Regions from separate parts of the Brevibacillus sp. NL20B1 genome, predicted to be linked through region 2. Evidence: riboswitches for the same ligand, from Rfam matches in the RefSeq annotation. Region 2 holds a riboswitch; the other holds the start of a gene.

What was found. A riboswitch is a leader RNA that binds a small molecule or an ion and turns the genes downstream of it on or off. The one in region 2 is predicted to bind S-adenosylmethionine.
Region 1: linked by a shared signal. The riboswitch ahead of KDN35_RS00830 (homoserine dehydrogenase) and the one ahead of KDN35_RS15275 (BMP family lipoprotein) in region 2 are both predicted to bind S-adenosylmethionine.

What each region holds. Positions count from the first base shown of each region.
Region 1 covers NZ_JAGTPT010000001.1:157,024-164,655, reverse strand. The annotation lists gene KDN35_RS00850 (glycerol-3-phosphate dehydrogenase/oxidase) at 1-450, opposite strand, end outside; gene glpK (glycerol kinase GlpK) at 619-2,112, opposite strand; gene KDN35_RS00840 (MIP/aquaporin family protein) at 2,176-2,883, opposite strand; gene KDN35_RS00835 (glycerol-3-phosphate responsive antiterminator) at 3,114-3,662, opposite strand; gene KDN35_RS00830 (homoserine dehydrogenase) at 3,752-5,077, opposite strand; SAM riboswitch class I at 5,133-5,242, opposite strand; SAM riboswitch class I at 5,328-5,435, opposite strand; gene KDN35_RS00825 (DUF3221 domain-containing protein) at 5,647-6,216, opposite strand; gene pyrE (orotate phosphoribosyltransferase) at 6,425-7,060, opposite strand; gene pyrF (orotidine-5'-phosphate decarboxylase) at 7,086-7,632, opposite strand, start outside.
Region 2 covers NZ_JAGTPT010000023.1:60,794-68,425, reverse strand. The annotation lists gene KDN35_RS15285 (ABC transporter permease) at 1-182, opposite strand, end outside; gene KDN35_RS15280 (ABC transporter ATP-binding protein) at 157-1,686, opposite strand; gene KDN35_RS15275 (BMP family lipoprotein) at 1,764-2,786, opposite strand; SAM riboswitch class I at 3,001-3,111, opposite strand; gene KDN35_RS15270 (methyl-accepting chemotaxis protein) at 3,199-4,680, opposite strand; gene KDN35_RS15265 (DUF3298 and DUF4163 domain-containing protein) at 4,912-5,532, shown strand; gene KDN35_RS15260 (3-hydroxybutyrate dehydrogenase) at 5,656-6,441, opposite strand; gene KDN35_RS15255 (GntP family permease) at 6,505-7,632, opposite strand, start outside.

The DNA.
Region 1 (7,632 bases), on a different contig from region 2:
TTCCTTGCGCAGGAGCGGCTCCATCTTGAGCGTCTCCTCCCGGCTGAGCATCCGCCGCCGTTCGCTCCGTTTCACTCCTGCCAGCCAGTCGTACAGGTACAGGCCGACAGATGTGGCCAGCCGTCCGTACGTGCCGCCTTCGATCAGCGGCAGCAGCATCCACTCCGGCTGGGTGACGTGCGGCGCGTTTTCGTAGACGATCGCCCGCTCTTTGCCCACTTCGGAGACGAGGCGAAACTCCAGCTGCTTCAGGTAGCGCAGCCCGCCGTGAACCAGTTTGGTGGAGCGGGAACTGGTCCCCGCGGCGAAATCCTGCATCTCAATCAGCCCTGTTTGAATCCCCCTTGCCTGGGCGTCCAGCGCAATCCCCGCTCCGGTGATACCGCCGCCGATCACCAGCAGGTCTACCTCTGTCGATTTGAGTTGCGCCAGGTGCTCCGCTCGTTTCATCACGCATCACTCCCTGTTCTACTTTATCGATGGGTCAACCCGAACAGTCCGGAAAAAACACAAACGACCACCAATCCCTCCTTGCCTGCAAAGAAGGATCAGTGGTCGACTCCGTATCTCAGACCATCCGTATGAACTTATCGCGTACAGTATACCACATGCGGCCGATTATTTGAAGGCCATCGCAGCCCGCACGGCTTTTTTCCAGCCGTCGTACAGTTCGTTGCGCTTCTCCTCGCTCATCTTCACGTCAAAGACGCCGTCGACGTGCCAGTTGGCGGCAATCTCCTGCCTGTCTTTCCAGAAGCCTACCGCCAACCCGGCCAGATAGGCTGCTCCCAGAGCGGTCGTCTCGTTTACCTGCGGACGTTCCACCGGCACGCCCAATACGTCGCTTTGGAACTGCATCAGGAAGTCGTTTTTCACCGCGCCGCCGTCCACGCGCAGCTTTTTCAAATTGATGCCGGAGTCGGCCTCCATTGCGGTGAGCACGTCTTTCGTCTGGTAGGCCAGCGATTCCAGCGTGGCACGGATGAAGTGCTCCTTGCTGGTCCCCCGCGTCAGGCCGAAGACGGCGCCGCGCACGTCGCTGTCCCAGTACGGCGTGCCCAGGCCGACGAACGCCGGCACCACGTAGACACCCTCGGTCGATTCCACTCGGCTGGCGTACGCTTCGCTGTCCGCCGCTGATTTCAGCATGCGCAGGCCGTCGCGCAGCCACTGGATGGCGGAACCGGCGACAAAAATGCTTCCTTCCAGCGCATATTCCACTTTGCCGTCGATCCCCCAGGCAATCGTGGTCAGCAGGCCGTGTTCGGAACGCACCGGTCTCTCCCCGGTGTTCATCAGCATGAAGCAGCCGGTGCCGTAGGTGTTTTTCGCCATGCCTTCCTCAAAGCATGCCTGGCCGAACAGGGCTGCCTGCTGATCACCCGCCGCGCCGGAGATGGGCGCCTCCACGCCGAAAAAGAGATCTTTGTCGGTATGCGCGTAGATTTCCGAGCTGGAGCGCACTTCAGGCAGCATCGCTTTCGGCACGGTGAGGTGCGCCAGCAGTTCGTCGTCCCAGCGCAGGTCGTAAATGTTGTACATCAGCGTGCGGGACGCATTGGTGTAGTCAGTCACATGCGCCTTGCCGCCAGAGAGCTTCCAGATCAGCCAGGAATCGATGGTGCCAAACAAGAGATCGCCGCGTTCTGCCTTGGCGCGTGCCCCTTCCACGTTGTCAAGGATCCACTTGACCTTGGTGCCGGAAAAGTAGGCGTCGATCAACAGGCCGGTCCGTTCGCGGAACAGGTCGTTCAGCCCTTTCGCCTTCAACTCTTCGCAAATATCGGCCGTCTGGCGGGACTGCCAGACGATCGCGTTGTAGACCGGCAGACCGGTGTGTCTGTCCCAGACGACAGTCGTCTCCCGCTGGTTGGTAATGCCGATCGCGGCCACTTCCTGGGCGCTGATGTTGTGGTTGGCCAGCACTTCGCCGATCACGCCGACGACGGACGACCAGATCTCCATGGCATCGTGCTCCACCCAGCCCGGCCGGGGAAAAATCTGCGTAAACTCCCTCTGGGCTACTCCCACCATGTGTCCTTCCCGGTTGAACAAAATGGCACGGGAACTGGTCGTGCCCTGGTCAATGGCCAAAACATACATCTTTTCCATCCGTCACATATCCTCCTTTATCGTTTCCCGATCATCTCTGCCTCAATCAGCTTGGGCCGACCGCTATCCGAACAAGGCCTTGAAGACGAGCGCTCCCGCCGTCCCGCCAACGATCGGCCCCACGACCGGAATCCAGGCGTAGCCCCAGTCAGATGTGCCTTTGCCCGGGATCGGCAGAACAAAGTGGGCGAGACGAGGCCCCAGATCGCGCGCCGGATTGATCGCGTAGCCGGTGGTCCCGCCGAGCGACATGCCGATGGCGACGATAAAAAATCCGACGATCAGCGGATTGAGCCCTTCGGTAAACGTGTTGCTGCCGATAGCCAGCAGGCCAAACACGAGGAAAAACGTGCCCAGCCCTTCGCTGAGAATATTCGCAAATGTGTGTCGAATCGCCGGAGCTGTGCAGAATACTGCCAGCTTGGCCGCCGGGTCAGCAGTTTCTCTCCAGTGCGGCAGGTAGTACAGGTAGACAAAGATTGCTCCCAAAAACGCCCCGGCCATCTGGGCCAAAATGTACCCGGGCACGAGCTCCCAGGCAAACGAGCCAATTGACGCAAACGCAATGGTAATGGCCGGATTAAAATGGCCGCCGCTGATGGCCCCGACCGCGTATACGGCAAAGGCGACAGCAAACCCCCAGCCCAAGGTAATCACGATCCACCCGCTGTCTTTTGCCTTTGACTTGTTCAGCACGACTCCCGCCACGACGCCGTCCCCGAGAATCACCAGCATCATGGTCCCGATCAGTTCCGCCCAATACGCCGACATCTTGTTCCTCCATTCTCTTTTTTTAATATTTATGACGAGTCTGGACTGGTTTTCCCTCTTTTGCTGTTCACCTCCACTGGAAGAAAACAGAAAATCCACCTATTTATCCACGGTTTAAGTCCACAGGAACTTAAACACAGGGAATATATAGGTGGATCTCCTGATCTCATCCGACATATGAACTTCTGTAATCAATCTTATGCGGTCGTGAAAGCGTTGTCAATCATTTTTTACAGCTGTTTCCACAAGTTTCGATCGGAGGTGGTGACGGCGATGGCTCCTGCCGCCAGAGCGCTCTCGATCTCCTCCCGGGTGCGGATAAACCCGCCTACGATGATCGGAATTTGAATCTGTTCGCGAATTTCCGTAATAATGTGCGGCATGACCCCCGGAAGGACTTCGACGAAATCGGGTTTTGTCTGCTCAAGGATTTTGTAGCTCGTCTCCAGCGCGCCGGAGTCCAGCAGAAACAGGCGCTGCACCGTGACCAAGCCCTTCTTTTTGGCGGTCGTGATCACCTGCGAACGGGTGGAAATGACGCCGGCCGGCTTGATCTCCTGACAAAGAAACAGTGCGCCGTGCTCGTCGTTTTTCAATCCCTGCACCAGATCGGCATGCAGCCACAGCTTTTTTCCGTGCCGGCGTGCCAGGTCGGCGATGCTTTTCAGTTGGCAGATATGGCTCTCCAGCAAAATGATCGTCTCGTACCGGCTTTCCAGGACGCGTTCAAATTCTTTCATTTGGCGAATGGCCGGCAAGATGGTTTGCGAACCCAGCATGACTTGTCCTCATCCCCTTGAAGAAGAAGTGCTCCGCTTTTATCATGCCAAAAAATCCCGGCGAATGCGATGGGGAGTTGGATGCTAGTTTACAGCCCCGCACTCCCGCCGTCAGCATCTTGATCATCGGCCGCCTCCAGCACGGGATAAAGCCGCGTTTCGAGGCCGAAATCCCGTTCCAAAAGCCCAACGTGCTCCTCCTGCAGTCCGGCAGCGAGCAGGCCCACACGCAGGACGCTGCCCGAATCGTACTGGACGGTCATCCTGCGGACGGAGACACCCGCCCGTTCGAGAAACAGCAGTACCTGCTCCGGCGTCACGCCAGCCGCTGTCCCTGCCAGACAGCAGAAGTCGAGGCCGGATGAGAGGCGGCTGGACGGGACCGCCTCCGGCCGTTCACGCCAAGCGGGATGAGGCGCAAACGGTTGGGTCAGCAAGTAGGCCAGATCTTCCACAACCGCGCTGGCAGTCGGCAATTCGCCCGCCCCTTTGCCGGTGAACAAAAGGTCGCCGACGAGACTGCCTTCCACCTGTACGGCATTGTACGCATCCTGGATGCGCGCCAGCGGATGCTCCAGCGGCACCAGCGTCGGCCGCACGGACAGGTGCAGGCCGCCGTTTCCCTGGTGGGCTTGCGCCAGCAGTTTGATCCGATACCCCAGTTCCTTCGCCAGCCGGATGTGGCTCTGCGAGACTTCAACAATCCCCTGCCGCTCAATGGCTGACAGGGGCAGCGACTCCCCGAACACGAGCTGTGCCAGAATGTACAGCTTGTACAAGGCGTCCCAGCCTTCCACGTCGGAGCTCGGGTCTGCCTCCGCATACCCCAGTTCCTGTGCCCGCTTCAACACATCGTCGTAGGGAAGCTGGGCCTCCTCCATCTGCGACAGGATAAAGTTGGTCGTCCCGTTGAGGATGCCGCACACCTTTGTAATATCGTTGGTTCTGAGGAATTGACGGAGCACCCCAAGGATGGGAATTCCCCCCGCGACGCTGGCTTCATAGGCGAGATGGACGCCGTGCCGGTTGGCCAGTTCCACCAGCTCCGCGCCGCGTTTGGCCAGCAGCTCCTTGTTGGCCGTCACCACATGACAGCCCTTCTCGATCAGCGACCGTACGTAGTCGTAGGTCGGTTCCACGCCGCCCATCACTTCCACGACGATGTCTACGTCGCTTTCCATAACGTCGGCAAACCGTGTCGTCAACAGCGATGGCTCCACCTGCACGGCCCGCTGCTTCCGCGAGTCGCGCACCAGCGCCTTGACGATTTCGATGCGCTTGCCCAACCGGGCCGACAGCTTCTCCTGCTTCGAACGGATTGTCTTGACCACCCCGCCGCCTACCGTTCCCAATCCCAATAAGCCTACTTTTACCACACTCATGTTTTTCCACCCCGTTTTTTGTTTGTACAACATGAAAAAGCCTTCTTCGGATTCGAAGAAGGCTGGTGTGCATTGTGCTCGAGCCTTCTTCTCATCTCTCAAGACACGCGTGTCTTGCAGGAATTGGCACCTGGTCACGCACCGCGTGACGGTTGCCGGGCTTCATCGGGCCAGTCCCTCCACCTCTCTGGATAAGAAGAAGTCCTATGAAATTTTGAAACAGAAAAATAAAAAAACCTTCTCCGACAAGAAGAAGGTCTGCGTCCATATCAATCAAACCCGCTTCTTATCTGTCAAGACATCTGTCTTGCAGGAATTGGCACCTGGTCACGCACCGCGTGACGGTTGCCGGGCTTCATTGGGCCAGTCCCTCCGCCGCTCTGGATAAGAACAGTGTTTAACTCTTGGGTATCATTGTAAAGAATCACAGGTTGTTCGTCAACAAAAATCTGGCAGACCGGCATTTCGCCCGTCGTAAGCCGCTGCAAGTTGACATACATACGAAAAAGGATGGCGTCGTCAGATCGGCCATCCTTTTTCTTGACCAGCAAGGCACTGGCACCTGTCGAACCAACGGAAAAGGCGCTTTCGCCAATACCGGGTTATTTGATTCGCTTTACTTCACCCGTTTCTGCATGAACACTTATCTCGTGCTTCTGTCCTGCATTGAAAGTAAAAACGCGAACGATCCATTCTGATTCGGTGCTCACTGCATCCTGTACAATGAATATATCAGCTTTGTCAGAAAGACTCTTTACAAAGTTTAGCGCCATTTGAATGGCTTTCTTTTGCAGCATGGGATAATGTGGATGTTGTACATCATCTGCAACGACAAGTTTGCTCAAATCCGTTTTCGCAGGATACGATTCCAATGAAGGGGAAGCCGCCCATGTTTCTACTTCCGCTCCGACCTCTATGTCTGTAAGCAAAACCTTGTTATTCTTGCGATCAAGCAGAATGGCATCGTCGTTTACGAAATACCATTCGGCGTCATAGTCGCCATCTCTTGCTGTTTTGTCACTTTCAGCAACCAGCAGTGCTTTTTTCTCATAGTTTGTCTCGATGACGTATCCTGTCAAACCTTTGCGTTCGTTTTTGGGTTTCTCATCCGAGCATCCTGCTGTGAGAAGCAGAAACGCAAACAAGGTTATGTACAGTAATGGTCTGTTCATGATCCCTCCATTACGTTCAAATGTAAAAGAGCATCCACGATTTTTACCCACCGGTTATGAAGTATTATAATGTAAAAAACATGAAAATCAATTACATTTTGGTAACGAACAAAACAAAAAACGCCCCGAAACAGGGCGTTGGTAAAGTACAGTCGATTGAGGTACAAAATTTTTCTATCCAATCCGTTTGGACATGCGACATGACCGGTTACGCATAAAAGCTGCGAGGGGCTTTGCGCCAGTCGGCCAACAGGCTTTCCTGCTCTGCCGTGATGACGCCGCGCTCGCGTGCCGTCTCGAGCAGCGCGGTGTAGTGGGAAAGCGTCGCGACCGGGACGCCTTCCTCCCTAAAGAGGGCTTCCGCTTCTGGAAACTGGTAGCTGAAGATCGCTGCCACGCCGAGCACGTCGCCTCCCTCCGCCTGGACGGCCTTTGCCGCTTTGAGCGAGCTGCCGCCGGTGGAGATCAGATCCTCGATGACCACCACTTTCTGACCTGCGGCCAGCGCGCCTTCCAGTTGATTCTGCCGCCCGTGCCCCTTTGCCTTGTCGCGCACGTAGATCATCGGCAGGTCCAGCAGTTCTGCCACCCAGGCAGCGTGCGGGATGCCTGCCGTCGCCGTGCCGGCGATCACTTCCACCTGCGGAAAATGTTCGCGGATCACCTCGGCAAACGCCTGGGCAATCCGGCGGCGGACCGGCGGATGAGACATCGTGAGCCGGTTGTCGCAGTAGATCGGCGACTTGATGCCGGATGTCCAGGTATACGGCTGGTCCGGGCGCAGGTGAACGGCGCCGATCTCCAGCAGGTGTCCCGCTATTTCTTTGGCTGTCGTGGTATTCATCCTATCCTCTTCCCTTCGCGTACGTTTAGAGGCATGCCGCCTGAACGGCGTTAACGATCCGCTCCCAGGCGGCGGCAGGATCGGGCGAAGCCGTAACCGCCCGGCCGATTACGATGTAGTCGCTCCCCAACTGAAACGCCTGTTCCGGGGTCGTGATCCGGGTCTGGTCTCCCTTCTCCGCCCAGAGAGGCCGAATCCCCGGGGTGACGGTGAGGAAATCAATACCGGCCGCCTGCTTGATCATCGGTACTTCCAATGGAGAGGCGACGACTCCGTCCAGCCCCGCCTGTTTGGCCAACTTCGCGTAATGGACGACGACATCTTCCACCGTGCCGGGAATCGCCAGCTCCTCGTTCATCGTCTGCTGTCCGGTCGAGGTGAGCATCGTAACGCCGATCAGCAGAGGACGGGGAGCACCGGCCGCGGTCCCCTGCTCCAGTCCTTCCCGGGCCGCCTCCATCATCGCCACGCCTCCCGCAGCGTGCACGTTGACCATGTCGACGCCGTGACGGGCCAGGCTTTTCATCGCCCCTTTGGCCGTGTTGGGAATGTCGTGCACCTTCAGGTCGAGA
Region 2 (7,632 bases):
GACCGGGCCAATGTGGAGGCAAAGGAGTAGTAGCTCCCAAACGCTCCTTTCCACATCTGCTGGTAGGTATCCAGGATCGATTCGCCTACCGCGCTGATGACGACTGCTCCCGTCAACAAGCCGATCACCACCGCCAACAGCGGCTGGACCAGCGGTTTACACAGCTTTTTGACCGCTTCCATGGATGCTTCCTCCTGCCATCAACACGCTGATTTTCTCTTCCGTCGCCTCCGACCGCTTCAGTTCGCCGACGATTCGTCCCTTGTACATGACCAGAATTCTGTCAGACAGCGCCAGAATCTCCGACAGCTCCGACGAGACGAGCAGGATTCCATCGCCGCTGTTTCGCTTTTCGATCAGCGCCTGGTGGATGTGTTCCATCGCCCCGATGTCCACGCCGCGCGTCGGCTCGGCAGCGACCAACAGCGGCGTCTGTTGCCCCAGCTCGCGGGCGACGATCAGTTTTTGCAGATTGCCGCCGGACAGGTTGCCCGCCTGCTCCTGCAAGTGCCGGGAACCGGTCTTAATGGCAAAACGCTCCACCCACTGCTCCACCACGCGGCGAAACGCGTCCCGCAAAATGACGCCGCGACGGCTGAACGCCGGTTTGCGCTGGTAGCCCATCAAGGCGTTTTCCTCCACGCTCTCCTGCTTGGCCGTTCCCCACAGGTAGCGGTCTTCCGGGACATGGGCCACTCCCGCTTCACGTATGGCTGCCACAGGACGGTTGGTGACGTCCTTTCCGCCCAGCAGCACCCTGCCCGCCGTGACCGGCCGCAGTCCGGTGATGGCTTGCAGCAGTTCCGACTGGCCGTTGCCCGAGACCCCGGCGATTCCGACGATTTCCCCGTGGTGCACGGTAAATGTAACGCTGTCCACGATCGTCTGCCGGTCGGAAACGGTCAGGTTTTCCACCTGCAGGAGGGGCCTGCCGTCCAGGCTCACCCGCTCACTCAACGGCTGCAGGTCACGGCCCACCATCAGCCGGGCCAGTTCGTCCACGCTGGTCTCCTGCCGGGAAACGGTCCCGGTCACCCGGCCGCCGCGCAGCACGGTGATTCGGTCGGCCACCTCCATCACTTCCTTGAGCTTGTGCGTGATCAGGATGACGCTCTTGCCGCTCTCCGCCAGGTGGCGAATCGTCTGCAGCAGTTCCTTTACCTCCAGCGGTGTCAGGACAGCGGTCGGCTCGTCCAGTACGATGATGTCCGCTCCCTGGTACAGCACCTTGAGAATTTCCACGCGCTGCTGCTCCCCGACCGAGCATTGCGATACACGGGCGGTCACGTCAATCGGGATGCGGTAGCGCTCACTGAGGGCCCGCACCGCCTCCACCGCATCCTTGCGCCGGAACAGGCCGGCACGCTGCGGTTCATAGCCGATGACGATGTTCTCCATTACGCTGAAATCGGGAAACAGCATGAAGTGCTGGTGCACCATCCCGATGCCGTGTCGGATCGCGTCGTCGGGGCCGCGAAAGACCACCGGGCGGCCGTTTAGCACGATCTCCCCGGACGTCGGCTGTTCCATGCCGTACAGCATCCGCATCAACGTGGTTTTGCCGGCGCCGTTCTCCCCGACGATGGCGTGGACCTCGCCAGCCCCCAGCGTGAACGATACGTTGTCGTTGGCCGTAAAATCGCCGTATCTTTTCGTCATGTTGCGCATTTCCAGACGGTACGTCATCCCGCTCTTCCCTCCTTTTTCCTGTTGGTCCCATTCAACAGGAAACCGACTACCGCAGTAGTCGGTCGCCGTCTCGTTTACTGCTGCAGCGGATCGGGCACCTTGCGCGTACCCGCCACGATCTCATCCCTGATCGCTTTCACCTTGTTGATGACCTCCTCACCGATGAACGGATGCAGCGGCGTCTCGCTTTCGCGCGTGACGTAGGTGACGCCGACGCCGTCTTCCTTCAGGCCGTACGTCTGCACGCCCGGTTTCAAGCTGCCGTTTACAAACGCCTTTACCGTTTCATAGGCGGCCGTGTCGGTCCCTTTCAACTGGGACAGGACGATGTGTTCCGGATCGATGCCGGTGCGGTCGACGTCCTGGCCGGAGGTGTAGAAGCCCTTTTCCTTGGCTGCTTCAAACACGCCAAGGTCGCCGACAGCAGCAGCTCCGTAGACAAAGTCTGCTCCCTTGTTTGCCTGCAGCAGGGCCAGCTCCTTGGCTTTCGCCGGGTCATTAAAGCTGCCGACGTAGTTGACGAAGACCTCTGCGTTCGGATTGGTCGCCTTCAGTCCCTCCTGGAAGCCGACCGTCCACTTTTTCAAAAGCGGAATGTCCATCGCCGCGACGATCCCCACCTTGTTGGTCTTGGTCGCCAGGCCGGCAGCTGCTCCCATCAGATAGGAGGCTTCATGTTCGCGAAATACCACGCTGCTGACATTGGGCAAGTCCACGACAGTATCGATGATGGCAAACACGCGGTCCGGGTTTTCCGCCGCCACTTTTTTCAGCGCATCCTCCGATTCAAACGACGACGTAATGATCAAATCGTATTGCTCGGCCACGGCCGCGCGGATGTTCTCCTCGATGGCGAAATGGTCGGTCGACTCGATGGTTTTGACGTCGACACCAAATTCCTGCGCCGCTTTCTTGGCACCCTCGTCCATCTGCTGGAAAAACGGGTTGACCCCGATCTTCTCCGGCAAGATCAGCGCGACCCGCTTCTTCTCGCCGCCTTCATGGCCGCCGGCTTGTCCCTCCGGTGCACCGCCTCCCGCCGCACATCCGGCCAACAGTACGGCAAACGTCGTCAATGCCAACAGGTACTTTTTCATGCTGTTCTCTCCTATCTAGTAAAAAAGTTTTTTAACTCCAATACCGGTAATTTACGGGTTTTTTTCGAAAGTTTCAAGGCAAAACACGAATATTTTAGTAAATATACACCATAAACGTTCGATATATTCCCCCTTTTCCCAGGAAGGCGCACCTGATGATGGTATGAAAAAAACTCTTCCTAGAGGAAGAGTTCGCCAAGTTGCGCCAACCTCTTCCTCATCTGTCAAAACCCGAGGGTTTTGCAGGAATTGGCACCTTTCTGTACCGGGGTACAGTGGTTGCCGGGCTTCATCGGGCCAGTCCCTCCGCCTCTCTTGATAAGGTAAGGTGAATCCGCTATCCAGTTGTAATGTCTCTAATTCTAGCAAAAGGTTCTCACATTGCAAATGATTTTTTTGTCATTTCAAAACATTATGTTTGTTGGTCTCGAAACGACTGCTGCAATCTGCGCGACAGCGCGTTCAGTTCGCCCAGTTCTTCCGTGATTTCCCGCACCTTTTGATGCTGATTTTCCGCCGTGGCAAACAGCTCTTCCAGATTGGCCACCGATTGTTCCGTCACAGCCGTAATCGTCGACATCTCGGCGGCCACTTCACCGGAGCGCAGCTTTACCCTGTCCATGCTGGAGCGCACGTGCTCGACGGCCTGCAGGAACGATTCCATTCCGGCCCGAACCGTCTCGATCGAGGTGACAGTCTGGACGGCCAGCTCCTGTCCCTTGGCCACCGACGATTCCCCGTTGCTCATGTGGCGCACGGCGTTTTCGCTCTCCTTGTGCAGCGACTGCAGGATTTCGGCAATCTCCTGGGTAGCGGTAGCGCTTTGTTCGGCCAGTTTTCGCACCTCGTCGGCCACCACGGCAAAGCCGCGTCCGTGTTCCCCGGCCCGGGCCGATTCGATCGCCGCGTTGAGCGCCAGCAGGTTGGTCTGGGTCGCAATCTGGTTGATCGTCTGCACGATCTCCTCCACCCGGTTGGCCTGCCGATTCAGCTCGCGGATGGTGGACGAGGCCACATTGACCGCCTGCACGATCTGCTCCATCTGATGCGACAGCTCGTTCATCATGCCGATGCTCTCGGTGAGGCGGCGGTTGTTCTGATCGGCCTCCGCCTTCATCGCGTTGGCCTGTTCGTTGACCGCCACGATCTCGTGGTCGATCGACTGGACTTCCTCCTCGATCTTCACCGTGGAGTTGGCCTGCGCCTCCATCCCCGTGGCCACTTCGCGGAACGCAACCATCATCTCGTCCGTATTCCGCTTGGTCGTCTCCGCGTGCTCATGCACGTGCTCCGACGTGCGGTCCAACTGTTCCGTCACCATGCGGATGTGGCCCAAAAGCTCCGCCAGCCGCTGTTCTTTTTCCTCTGCTTCCCGCCTCGCCGTCTCCGCTTTGTTCAGCGAGGCTTGTCCGGCCAGACACAGGTAGGTCAAGCCGACGATCATCAATGCGACAGACACGAGGTGCAGGATCAGATTCACTTCTGTCCGGCCTTCATCGAACATGTCGTAGAAACCGGTGTAAAACCCGACAAATGTTGCCGCGATCTGGACAATCCCGGCGAAGACGACCAGCTTCCAGTCCAGATAGGCCGCGAGGAAGCCGAGCACGATAAAGGAAATAAACGCCGTCTCCGGATAAGACGTAAAGTGGTCGAATGCGATGGAGTAATACATAAAGCCGATCGCGACCAGGTAGCGAATCACGTAACTGCCTTTGCGGATGAAGTAGTACGGTGAAACAATCAGTGTCATCAGCAGGCCCAGTGATGTCAGCTTCCAGAAGTTCACGTCTTCCTGATACGCGATGATTCCGGCCAGCCACAGATGATTCCAGAGAATAAAAATCATGAAGCCCTCTTTGTTGGTCAAGGTGTTGCGGACCAACTGAAACATGGTCTGAAGCATAATTTCCTCCTTTACTGCTATGGTGAATACAGCATTCTTTTGTCATTATATCCTGAAAAATCTTCCAAGTTCTATTGGGATCATGGAGAACATGTGAAAAAAGTTCTAACGCGCCCGTAGTTCCGCCGAATCAGAAACGCGGTTTGCCATGACCATTTGGCCCCTCTGACGAATAGGCTAAAGCAGGATCACATTTCTCAAGAAGGGAACGGGAACGCCATGGAAATGAATCAACTGCCGACCACCGTGCTGACCCACACGATCAGCCGCCCGAACGTAACCATTTATTACCCGCAGGTGGCCGGTTTGGCCAATCGACAGGCCGAACAGAACATCAACCAAACCTTGTCGCGGTACGTGCAGGATTTGATCAACCAGCAGCATGAAAGCCAGGTGCCGGGAACGACGGAAATGCAGGGAAGCTACGAAATCAAAAACAATCAGCGAGGCATCTTCAGCGTCACCCTGAACAACTACGCCTACACGCCTCCGATGGCCCACGGCATGACCTATATGATGTCGCTCACAGCAGATGTGCAGACCGGGCAAGTCTTTTCCCTGCGGGACCTGTTCAAACCGGGCAGCGACTATGTCAAGGTGCTGTCAGACAACATCAAAACACAGATCGCCAATCGGCATATTCCCACCCTGGAGCCGTTCAAGGCGATCAGACCCGACCAGGATTTCTACGTGGCCGACAAGGCGCTCGTCATCTATTTTCAACTGTACGAGATCACGCCGTATTACGTGGGCTTCCCCATGTTTCCCATCTCGGTGTTCGACCTGGAGCCGATTATCAGCGAAACGGGGCCGCTCAGCATCATGGCGACCAACTCGTAGCGTGCGTGGCTTTTTCTCCGGGAAAACAACCAGGCTGCCGACGATGTCGACAGCCTGAATGATTGCCTGGCACCCGGGGCCCGGGTGTGGAGACGGCGGCAGCAGACGGGAAGGCGAGCGGTCTTACTGTGCCGTATACCCGCCGTCAATTACCACGGCCTGCCCCGTCACACCCCTGGCCTTGTCACTTGCCAGAAAGACGGCATATTCGGCAATTTCCTGCACAGACAGCAGCCGCCGCTGCGGGACGAGCGGGTATATGACTTCTTCCATCACGCGTTCCAGCGGGACGTTGCGGGTCTTTGCCAGATCGGCCAACTGATTTTGCACAAGCGGCGTGTCCACGTACCCCGGACACAGCGCGTTCACAGTGATGCCGTGGGCGGCTCCCTCAAGAGCGGCCACTTTGGTCAGGCCGATCACCCCGTGCTTGGCGCTGTTGTAGGCCGCTTTCCCGGCAAACCCGATCAGTCCGTTGATCGAGGCCATGTTGATGATCCGCCCATGTCCCTGACGCTTCATGACGGGAAAGGCGTGCTTGATGGCGATAAACGGCGCCGTGAGCATGATGGAGAGCAGCTTCTCAAATGTGTCGGTCGGGAAATCCTCGATCGGCGACACAAACTGCATCCCCGCATTGTTGACCAGGATGTCCAGCCGGCCAAACGTCTCCACGCTCTTCTCAATGCTCGCCTTGAGCTGGCCTTCATCCGTCACGTCACAGCCTGCTCCCAGGGCTTCCCCCCCTTCGCCCCTGAGCTGCTCGGCCGCTTTTTCCACGGCCTCCCGGTTGAGGTCCAGCAGCAGCACCTTGGCTCCTTCCCGGGCAAACGTCCGGGCGATTTCATATCCGATCCCGCTTGCTGCACCGGTGACCAGTGCGACTTTTCCTTCCAGCAGCTTGTTCACGATGACACACTCCTTCTTACCAATTGGTACCCAAAACGACTTCGCCCCGGTTGCAGGATGGACCTAGACGAAAAGCGAAGCGGAGATTGCCAGAATAAAGACAGTCAGCGTCTTCAACACAGTGATCGCAAAAATGTCCTTGTAGGACTGGCGGTGCGTCAGCCCCGTGATTGCCAGCAGGGTAATGACGGCTCCGTTATGCGGCAAGGTATCCATCCCGCCGGAAGCCATCGAGGCGATCCGGTGCAGAAGCTCCGGACTGATGCCGGCCGCCTGCGCCAGCTCCAGGTACTGTTTTCCCATCACTTCCAGCGCAATGGACATGCCGCCAGACGCCGATCCGGTAATTCCCGCGAGCACGTTGACGGCCACGGCTTCGGAAACCAGTGGATGGCTGCTGACCCCGAGAATCCATTCTTGAATCAGCTTGAAACCGGGCAGCGTTTTAACCACGTTGCCGAATCCCACCTCGGACGCCGTGTTGAAAATGGCCAGCAGAGCCCCCATCGCGGCGGTGGTCAAACCGGAGGCGAGCTTGGTTTTCACCTGGTTCAGATTGATCAGCACCGCAGCCAGGATGCCGATGCTCAAGGCGATGATCAGCGCCCAGGAGGAGGCGACGTTCTTCACCTTGTCAATGTTGTAGTTGTCCTTCAAAAGCTGCGGGTCGTACCACGTCTCCACGCTCAGAAACCCTCTGCTGAACAGGTAGTTGGACACCAGGACCAGCACCAACGGGAGCACGGCCAGCCAAATGTTCATGTAGGTTTGCTCCCGGTTGAGCTCCGGTTCGTTGATGTGGCCTTCTCCGTATCCCTCGCCGGCTGCGGCTGCCTGTTTGCGCCTGCGCTCCAGCCAGAAGAGGCCGCCGCTAAAGACCATGACGGCACCGATGATCCCGACCAGCGGAGCGGCGTACGCATCGGTCCCAAAATAGTTGGTGGGGATGATGTTCTGAATCTGCGGCGTACCGGGAAGCGCATCCATCGTGTAGGTAAACGCGCCGAGGGCAATCGCGCCCGGAATCAGCCGTTTTGGGATGTTGGCCTCGCGAAAAATGGCGGCGGCAAACGGGTACACCGCAAACGCCACGACGAACAGCGAGACGCCGCCATAGGTCAAAATGCTGCAGGCCAGCACGACAGCCAGAATCGCCCGATTGGAACCGAGCGCCTTGACGATCGACTGGGC